DNA from 2 places in the Streptomyces sp. BL1 genome. Region 2 is predicted to be linked to the other one. Evidence: predicted binding sites of a transcription regulator. Region 2 holds the regulator's gene; the other holds the start of a gene.
What was found. Region 2 encodes HrcA, which represses chaperone genes, less so after heat shock. Its sites were predicted from a motif close to TTNGCACTCNGNNNNNCNGAGTGCNAA; they were not measured.
Positions count from the first base shown of each region.

Region 1: a site for HrcA is predicted at 2,644-2,670, ahead of groL (chaperonin GroEL). Genes of this name have one in related genera too.

Region 1 covers NZ_JBXYWZ010000002.1:4,369,893-4,374,274, reverse strand. The annotation lists gene AC3AGO_RS19335 (hypothetical protein) at 87-731, opposite strand; gene groL (chaperonin GroEL) at 888-2,516, opposite strand; gene AC3AGO_RS19325 (cold-shock protein) at 3,053-3,256, opposite strand; gene AC3AGO_RS19320 (MoaD/ThiS family protein) at 3,707-3,985, opposite strand; gene thrC (threonine synthase) at 4,038-4,382, opposite strand, start outside.
Region 2 covers NZ_JBXYWZ010000002.1:5,259,366-5,263,747, reverse strand. The annotation lists gene AC3AGO_RS23065 (nitronate monooxygenase) at 1-817, opposite strand, end outside; gene dnaJ (molecular chaperone DnaJ) at 905-2,038, opposite strand; gene hrcA (heat-inducible transcriptional repressor HrcA) at 2,039-3,055, opposite strand; gene AC3AGO_RS23050 (MBL fold metallo-hydrolase) at 3,239-3,976, shown strand; gene AC3AGO_RS23045 (DUF3097 domain-containing protein) at 4,130-4,382, shown strand, end outside.

The sequences.
Region 1 (4,382 bases), 890 kb from region 2:
GCGGCACCCCGAACCACCGGGTGCCGCCCCGCCGTTCGCGTACGGGCCGGGCGCCGTCACTCACGAGGCGCCGTCACGGGACGCCGTTACGTGGCGGTGCTCCGCCCCGTGTGCTGCCGGCGTCCGCTGCCCAGCCCCGCGAGCCGGCGGCCCGGCGTACGGGCACGGCCGCCGCCGTCGGACGCGGCGCGGTGCGAGGTCGCGGGGCCCTCGTCGGCCAGCGCGTCGAAGAGGTCGCGGACCTGCACCATGGCGTCGCGCATCCCCTCGGTGCCGGCCCGGCCGCGGGCCGCCTCGCGCACCTTGCGGTAGCCGTGCAGCCGGCTGCCGTGGTGCACGGACAGCGCGTCGAAGTGCTCCGGCTCGTCCGCACCCGGGTAGCCGCGCACCTGCGCGAGCCGGGCCACCAGCCGGTCGACCTCGACGACCGCCTGCTGCGGGGAGTCGACGAACTGCTGCTGGGCCGCGGCCCAGCGGATCCGGTACTGCTCCCGCTCCTCGGCCGGCAGCGGCCTGCTCTCCAGCGAGCCGAACCTCCGTACCCGCTCGGACAGTTCGGTCTCCGCCGCCCTGGCGTCACCGTTGTGCCGGTCGAGGGCCCTGTCGTACTCGGGTCCGAACCGGCGCTTCAGACCGCTCCGGCTCTCCTTCCTGCCCCGCAGCACATACACGGCTGCGGCAACGGCGAGGACGAGCACCACTGCCAGAATCACGATCACAACTGCGGACATGTCTGCCCACCCCGGGCTTTCTTCTCGCTTGTCGTGCGGGCTCTGTCCCGTTCGCGAGTGCCCCTGCTGCGCCGGACAAACACCGAGGGCGGCACCCCCCAACTCGGGGAGTGCCGCCCTCGGTTCGTACAGCTCGGGCTGCCGATCCGGAAAGGATCAGAAGTCCATGCCGCCCATGCCGCCGGCAGCGGCAGCGGCGTCGGCGCCGCCGCCCTTCTCCGGCTTGTCGGCGATGACGGCCTCGGTGGTGAGGAAGAGCGCCGCGATGGAGGCGGCGTTCTGCAGCGCGGAGCGCGTCACCTTCGCCGGGTCGATGATGCCCTCGGCGATCATGTCCACGTACTCGCCGGTGGCGGCGTTCAGGCCGTGACCCACCGTCAGGTTGCGGACCTTCTCGACGATGACGCCACCCTCGAGACCACCGTTGACGGCGATCTGCTTGAGCGGGGCCTCCAGCGCGAGCTTCACGGCGTTGGCGCCGGTCGCCTCGTCGCCCTCGAGCTCCAGCTTCTCGAAGACCGAGGAGGCCTGCAGCAGGGCCACGCCACCGCCGGCGACGATGCCCTCCTCGACGGCCGCCTTCGCGTTGCGAACGGCGTCCTCGATGCGGTGCTTGCGCTCCTTGAGCTCGACCTCGGTGGCGGCACCGGCCTTGATGACGGCCACGCCGCCGGCCAGCTTCGCCAGACGCTCCTGGAGCTTCTCGCGGTCGTAGTCCGAGTCGCTGTTCTCGATCTCGGCGCGGATCTGGTTGACCCGGCCCTGCACCTGCTCGCTGTCACCGGCACCGTCGACGATGGTGGTCTCGTCCTTGGTGATGACGACCTTGCGGGCGCGGCCGAGCAGCTCCAGACCGGCGTTCTCCAGCTTGAGGCCGACCTCCTCGGAGATGACCTGGCCGCCGGTGAGGATGGCGATGTCGCCGAGCATGGCCTTGCGACGGTCGCCGAAGCCCGGGGCCTTCACGGCGACGGACTTGAAGGTGCCACGGATCTTGTTGACCACGAGGGTCGACAGGGCCTCGCCCTCGACGTCCTCCGAGATGATCAGCAGCGGCTTGCCGGACTGCATGACCTTCTCCAGCAGCGGAAGGAGGTCCTTCACGTTGCTGATCTTGGAGTTGACGATGAGGATGTACGGGTCCTCGAGCTCCGCCTCCATGCGCTCCATGTCGGTGGCGAAGTAGGCGGAGATGTAGCCCTTGTCGAAGCGCATGCCCTCGGTGAGCTCGAGCTCGAGCCCGAAGGTCTGCGACTCCTCGACGGTGATGACGCCTTCCTTGCCGACCTTGTCCATCGCCTCGGCGATGAGCTCGCCGATCTGCGAGTCGGCGGCCGAGATGGAGGCGGTGGAGGCGATCTGCTCCTTGGTCTCCACGTCCTTGGCCTGCTCCAGCAGCGCGCCGGAGACGGCCTCGGTGGCCTTCTCGATGCCGCGCTTCAGCGCCATCGGGTTGGCACCGGCGGCAACGTTCCGCAGGCCTTCCTTGACGAGCGCCTGGGCCAGGACGGTCGCGGTCGTCGTGCCGTCACCGGCGACGTCGTCCGTCTTCTTGGCGACCTCCTTGACCAGCTCGGCGCCGATCTTCTCGTAGGAGTCCTCGAGCTCGATCTCCTTGGCGATGGAGACACCGTCGTTGGTGATCGTGGGGGCGCCCCACTTCTTCTCCAGCACGACGTTGCGGCCCTTGGGGCCGAGGGTCACCTTGACGGCGTCGGCGAGCTGGTTCATCCCGCGCTCGAGGCCGCGCCGCGCTTCCTCATCGAACGCGATGATCTTGGCCATGTGAAGTGGTCCTCCCGGACTGGGGGTGGATTACTCCGGACCGCGCTGGCGCCCGCGACGGACGGCCTACGGGCCTGGTGGTTCCTTGCCCCACCCGGCCTGCGGGCCTCACCGACCCGGTCCTTCCCTGGCACTCTCCCATGGAGACTGCCAACGCCAATGATTAGCACTCACCCCCCTTGAGTGCAAGGTGCTCACGTTTCGGGGCGCTGAGACAACGTCCCGTCATGAGGCCTCAGCGCCCGTCGCAGGGCCACCGCCAGGGGCGGTGGTCGGGCGACGGGCGGGCGCAAGGCGCTCACGTATCGGAGCGCTGTGGCAACGTCCCGTCATGAGGCCTCAGCGCCCGTCGCAGGGCCACCGCCAGGGGCGGTGGTCGGGCGACGGGCGGGCGCAAGGCGCTCACGTATCGGAGCGCTGTGGCAACGTCCCGTCATGAGGCCTCAGCGCCCGTCGCAGGGCCGGCGCCGGGGGCGGACAGCAGTGAGGGGGCGTGCCCGCTGTCGCGGACACGCCCCCTCGTACTGTTGCGAAGATCAACCAGTCACGCGGACCATGTCCGCCTGCGGTCCCTTCTGACCCTGCGAGACCTCGAACTCGACCCGCTGTCCTTCGTCCAGGGTGCGGTACCCGTCCATCTGGATCGCGCTGTAGTGGACGAACACGTCCGCACCACCGTCGACCGCGATGAAGCCGTACCCCTTCTCCGCGTTGAACCACTTGACGGTGCCCTGAGCCATTCCGAACTCCCCTATTACTGGCCCTTGCACGAGCCCGCACTTCACGAACCCGGGTCAGACCTCACTTCCGGACAAGCGGAGGCGTGCGCCGGAACCTGTCGACCGCCGCTGAATGTATCTGCACGGCCGCCCTCTGCAACAGGTCAATCGGACGAGAATTCGTGCGACGGCCGATCGGTAATTTACGGCCAAGTGCCGTGAAAGCGGGGCAAGTCGGGCCGGGCATAGCGCACCTAAGCCACAAATGCCGCACCAATTTTGCGCACAACTCATCCGCATCTCAGGGGCGTTCGATGCGCGTCTGGGGAGGATGAGGCGGAAGCGACGACAAGCCTATCGCGCTCCGAAACACGGAATCGCCCCCTCCGGTGTTCCCGGAGGGGGCGATTCGAAGTTTTTCGATCTGTTGATGCTTCAGCTGCTTTTCGGCAGCCGCCGTCTGACAGCGGGTCAGCAGCCGCCGGCCACGGCCGGGATGATCGACACGCCGACGCCGTCCGGCGTGGGGGTCTGCAGGCCCTGCTCGAAGCGGACGTCGTCGTCGTTCACGTAGACGTTGACGAAGCGGCGCAGCTTGCCCTCGTCGTCCAGGACGCGCGCGCCGATGCCCGTGTGGTTCTTCTCCAGGTCGGCCAGCACCTCGGACAGCGTGGCGCCCTCGGCGCTCACCTCGGCCCGGCCGTCGGTGTAGGTGCGCAGGATGGTCGGGATGCGGACGTTGACGCTCATGGGAGTTCTGCCTTCCGTGCGGTGATGCGGTGGTGCTGCAGTGGTACGGGGGTCAGGCGAGGCCGGCTTCGCGGAACGCGTCCAGGCTCGGACGGATCACGGCCGAGGGCCCGGTGGTCGGCGCGACCGCGTCGAGCGTCTTCAGACCGTCGCCGGTGTTGAGGACGACCGTGGTGAGCGACGGGTCGAGCACGCCCTCCTCGATCAGCTTCTTGGTGACGCCGACGGTGACCCCGCCCGCGGTCTCCGCGAAGATGCCCTCGGTACGGGCCAGCAGCTTGATCGCGTCGACGACCTGCCCGTCGTTGACATCCTCCACCGCGCCGCCGGTGCGCCGCGCGATGTCCAGCACGTACGGCCCGTCGGCCGGGTTGCCGATGGCGAGCGACTTGGCGAT
Region 2 (4,382 bases):
GGGTCAGTTCGGTGCGGGTGAAGAGGGGGCTCGTCATGGCCTGCTTGTGCAGCGGGTTGGCGCCCGACTCGGGGCACACCAGGAAGGCGGTGCCCATCTGCGCGGCGCTCGCACCGGCGGCCAGGACGGCGGCGATCTGGCCGCCGCGCATCAGCCCGCCGGCCGCGATGATCGGAAGCTGCACGGCTTCCTTGATCTGGGTGACCAGCGACAGCAGTCCGAAGCTGCTGCCGGGGCCGTCGCCGTGCGGGTCGTCGCGGTGGGTTCCCTGGTGGCCGCCGGCCTCGACGCCCTGGACGACGACGGCCGCGGCGCCGGCCCACTCGGCGGCCTGGGCCTCGGCGACTGAGGTGACGGTGACGACGGTGACGGTGCCGAGCCGCGCGAACCGCTCCAGCACGCTGCGCACCGGGCAGCCGAAGTGGAAGGAGACGACGGGCACCGGGTCGTCGAAGAGGATGGCCAGCTTCGCCTCGTACGCGTCGTCGCCGTCACGGTCGGTGTCGCCGAGCGCCGTCTCGTACCAGGCGGCCTCGCCGGCGAGCTGGTCGCGGTACACCTCGACGGCGGCCGGGTCGCTGGTGGGCGGCTGCGGCATGAAGAGGTTCACGTTGAACGCCGCGGAGGTCAGCCCCCGCAGCTGTTTGATCTCCTCGTACATCGCCTCGGGCGTCTTGTAGCCCGCGGCGAGCGACCCCAGACCGCCGGCCTCGCTGACGGCCGCGGCCAGCTCGGGACAGGAGACCCCGCCGGCCATCGGTGCCTGCACGATGGGGTGATAGATCAGCTCGGAGAGCTTGCTCAGCGCGGACGACATGGCCACATCCTGTCACGGTCGCCGCATGCGAATACGCCGAGGGCCCCGGGGAGTCCCCGGGGCCCTCGGCGTGGAACGAACCGCTCGTCAGCGGCCGTTGAAGGCGTCCTTGAGGCGGTGGAACAGGCCCTGCTGGCCCGGCTGGAACTGGCCCTGGGGGCGCTCCTCGCCGCGCATCTTGGCGAGCCGGCGCAGCAGCTCCTCCTCCTCGGCCTCCAGGCCCGTCGGGGTCAGCACCTCGACGTGCACGATGAGCTGGCCTCGGCCGCCGCCGCGCAGGTGCTTCACACCGCGCTCGTGCAGCGGCACCGACTGGCCGGACTGCGTGCCGGGCCGGATGTCGACCTCTTCCATGCCGTCCAGCGTCTCCAGCGGCACCTTCGTGCCGAGGGCCGCGGCCGTCATCGGGATGGTGACCGTGCAGTGCAGGTCGTCGCCGCGGCGCTGGAAGACCGGGTGCGAGTTCTCATGGATCTCGACGTAGAGGTCGCCGGCGGGGCCGCCGCCGGGGCCGACCTCGCCCTCGCCCGCGAGCTGGATGCGGGTGCCGTTGTCGACGCCGGCCGGGATCTTCACGGTCAGCGTGCGCCGCGACCGGACGCGCCCGTCTCCGGCGCATTCGGGGCAGGGGGTCGGCACGACGGTGCCGAAGCCCTGGCACTGCGGGCACGGCCGCGAGGTCATGACCTGGCCCAGGAAGGACCGGGTGACCTGCGAGACCTCACCGCGGCCTCGGCACATGTCGCAGGTCTGCGCGGAGGTGCCGGGGGCCGCGCCCTCGCCGGTGCAGGTGTTGCACACGACGGCGGTGTCGACCTGGATCTCCTTGGTCGTGCCGAACGCGGCCTCGTCCAGGTCGATGTCCAGCCGGATCATGGCGTCCTGGCCGCGCCGGGTGCGCGAGCGCGGGCCGCGCTGCGAGGCGGTGCCGAAGAAGGCGTCCATGATGTCGGAGAAGTTGCCGAAGCCGCCGCCGAAGCCGCCCGCTCCGCCGCCCGCGGCGCCGGAGGCCGGGTCACCGCCGAGGTCGTAGACCTGCTTCTTCTGCGGATCCGACAGCACCTCGTAGGCGGTGTTGATCTCCTTGAAGCGGTCCTGGGTGTCCGCATCCGGATTGACGTCCGGGTGCAGCTCGCGCGCCAGCCTGCGGAAAGCCTTCTTGATCTCGTCCTGCGAGGCGTCGCGCTGAACGCCGAGGACCGAGTAGTAGTCCGTCGCCACTTACGACTCCGCCAGGATCTGTCCGACGTACCGTGCCACTGCGCGTACAGCTCCCATCGTTCCGGGGTAATCCATGCGGGTCGGTCCGACCACGCCGAGTTTGGCGACTGCCTCGTCGCCCGAACCGTAGCCGACTGATACGACAGATGTGGAACTCAGGCCCTCGTGAGCGTTCTCATGCCCGATCCGTACGGTCATGCCCGGATCCTTTGCCTCGCCGAGCAGTTTGAGGAGCACGACCTGCTCCTCGAGTGCCTCCAGCACCGGCCGGATGGTCAGCGGGAAGTCGTGGCCGAAGCGCGTGAGGTTGGAGGTGCCGCCGATCATCAGGCGTTCCTCCGTCTCCTCGACCAGCGTCTCCAGCAGCGTCGCCAGGACGGCCGAGACGGTGCCCCGGTCGTCCGCGTCGAACGCCTCCGGCATGTCCTGCACCAGCGAGGGCACTTCCGTGAACCGCTGTGCGACGACCCGGCTGTTCAGCCGGGCCCGCAGGTCGGCCAGGGTGGCCTCGCCGATGGGGGCCGGGCAGTCGATGAGGCGCTGCTCGACGCGTCCGGTGTCGGTGATCAGGACGAGCATCAGCCGGGCGGGCGCGAGTGACAGCAGTTCCACGTGCCGCACTGTCGAGCGGGTGAGTGAGGGGTACTGGACGACGGCGACCTGCCGGGTCAGCTGCGCGAGCAGCCGCACCGTACGGCCCACCACGTCGTCGAGGTCGACGGCGCCGTCCAGGAAATTCTGGATGGCGCGCCGCTCGGGCGAGGAGAGGGGCTTGACGCCTGCCAGCTTGTCGACGAAGAGGCGGTATCCCTTGTCGGTGGGGACACGGCCCGCGCTGGTGTGCGGCTGGGCGATGTACCCCTCCTCCTCCAGTGCGGACATGTCGTTCCGCACCGTCGCGGGAGAGACCTGAAGGTTGTGCCGCTCCGTCAGGGCCTTGGACCCGACGGGCTCTTCCGTGCCGACATAGTCCTGGACGATGGCGCGCAGCACCTCGAGCCTGCGTTCGTTGAGCATCTGGCGCACCTCCCGTCCGGCCGCTGCTCCGGTCTTCCAGTTCTGGCACTCTCACCGGGGGAGTGCCAACTTCCCCTGAGCCAGTGTACGGCCGGTCGTCCTGGCCGGGGCAAGGTGGCCCGGACCGACGTGCCGGACCGACGGTATCGCGCCGCAGCGGGCGGCTGCGGATAGCGTCGTTGTATGGCGGCACGATGTGAAGAGGCAGAGCAGTCCCGGTGGGAGCGGCCGGCCCCCGGCGTGTGGCGGCGGAGGCTGCCGCACTGGGATGCGACGGCCGGTGCCGTGGCCGGCTCCGACGGACTGCTGGTGATCGACACGGGGGCCTCGCTGCGGGAGGGCGCGGAGATCCGCACCGGCCTGCGCGAGCTCACCGGACTCCCGGTGCGGCACGTGGTGCTGACGCATCCGCACTTCGACCACGTACTGGGCACGGCGGCGTTCGCGGGGGCACGGGTGTACGGCGCCGACGGGCTCGCCGGCCTGCTCGGCAGCTCCGCGGAGCGGGAGGCGCTGCGCGCCTCGGCCGCCGCGCACGGGGCGGAACCGGAGGCGGTGGCCGAGGCCCTCGACGTGCTGGTGGTGCCGCGGTATCCGGTCACGGACGAGCTGAGCGTGGACCTGGGCGGACGCGCGGTGCGGCTGGTCGCCATGGGGGCCGCGCACTCGCCGTACGACCTGGTGGTGCTGGTGCCGGGTACGGAGGGGGCGCCGCCGGTGGTGTTCTGCGGAGATCTGGTGGAGGAGTCGGGTGCGCCGCAGGCGGGTTCCGACGCGAGCCCCGCGCGGTGGCCGGACGCGCTGGACCGGCTGCTGGAGTTGGGCGGCGAGGACGCGGTGTATGTGCCGGGGCATGGCGCCGTTGTCGGCGCGGACTTCGTGCGGGCTCAGCGGGACGAGTTGGTGCGGCGCGCCGGCTGACGCTTCGTGCTTGTGCGGCGGTTCGTGTGGCGTGTGCGGCTTGCGCTGTGGTTTGCGCAGTTCCCCGCGCCCCTTATCTGCGCCGTTCCCCGCGCCCCTTGTTCGCGCGTGCCCCTTGCCTGTTGGCGGGGGACGCCGGTGAAGAATGGCGGTATGCGCAGCCGTGAATATGACGCAGATCTGACGCCGCCGTGGAAGAAGCCGCAGGCCGTTCCCGAGGTGCCCGCCGACCCCGAGCTGGTCGTGGAGGAGGTGACGACCGGCTTCTGCGGTGCGGTGATCCGCTGTGAGAAGTCGGCGCAGGGCCCGGTGGTCACGCTGGAGGACCGCTTCGGCAAGCACCGGGTGTTCCCCATGGAGCCGCGCGGGTTCCTGCTGGAGGGGAAGACCGTGACGCTCGTACGTC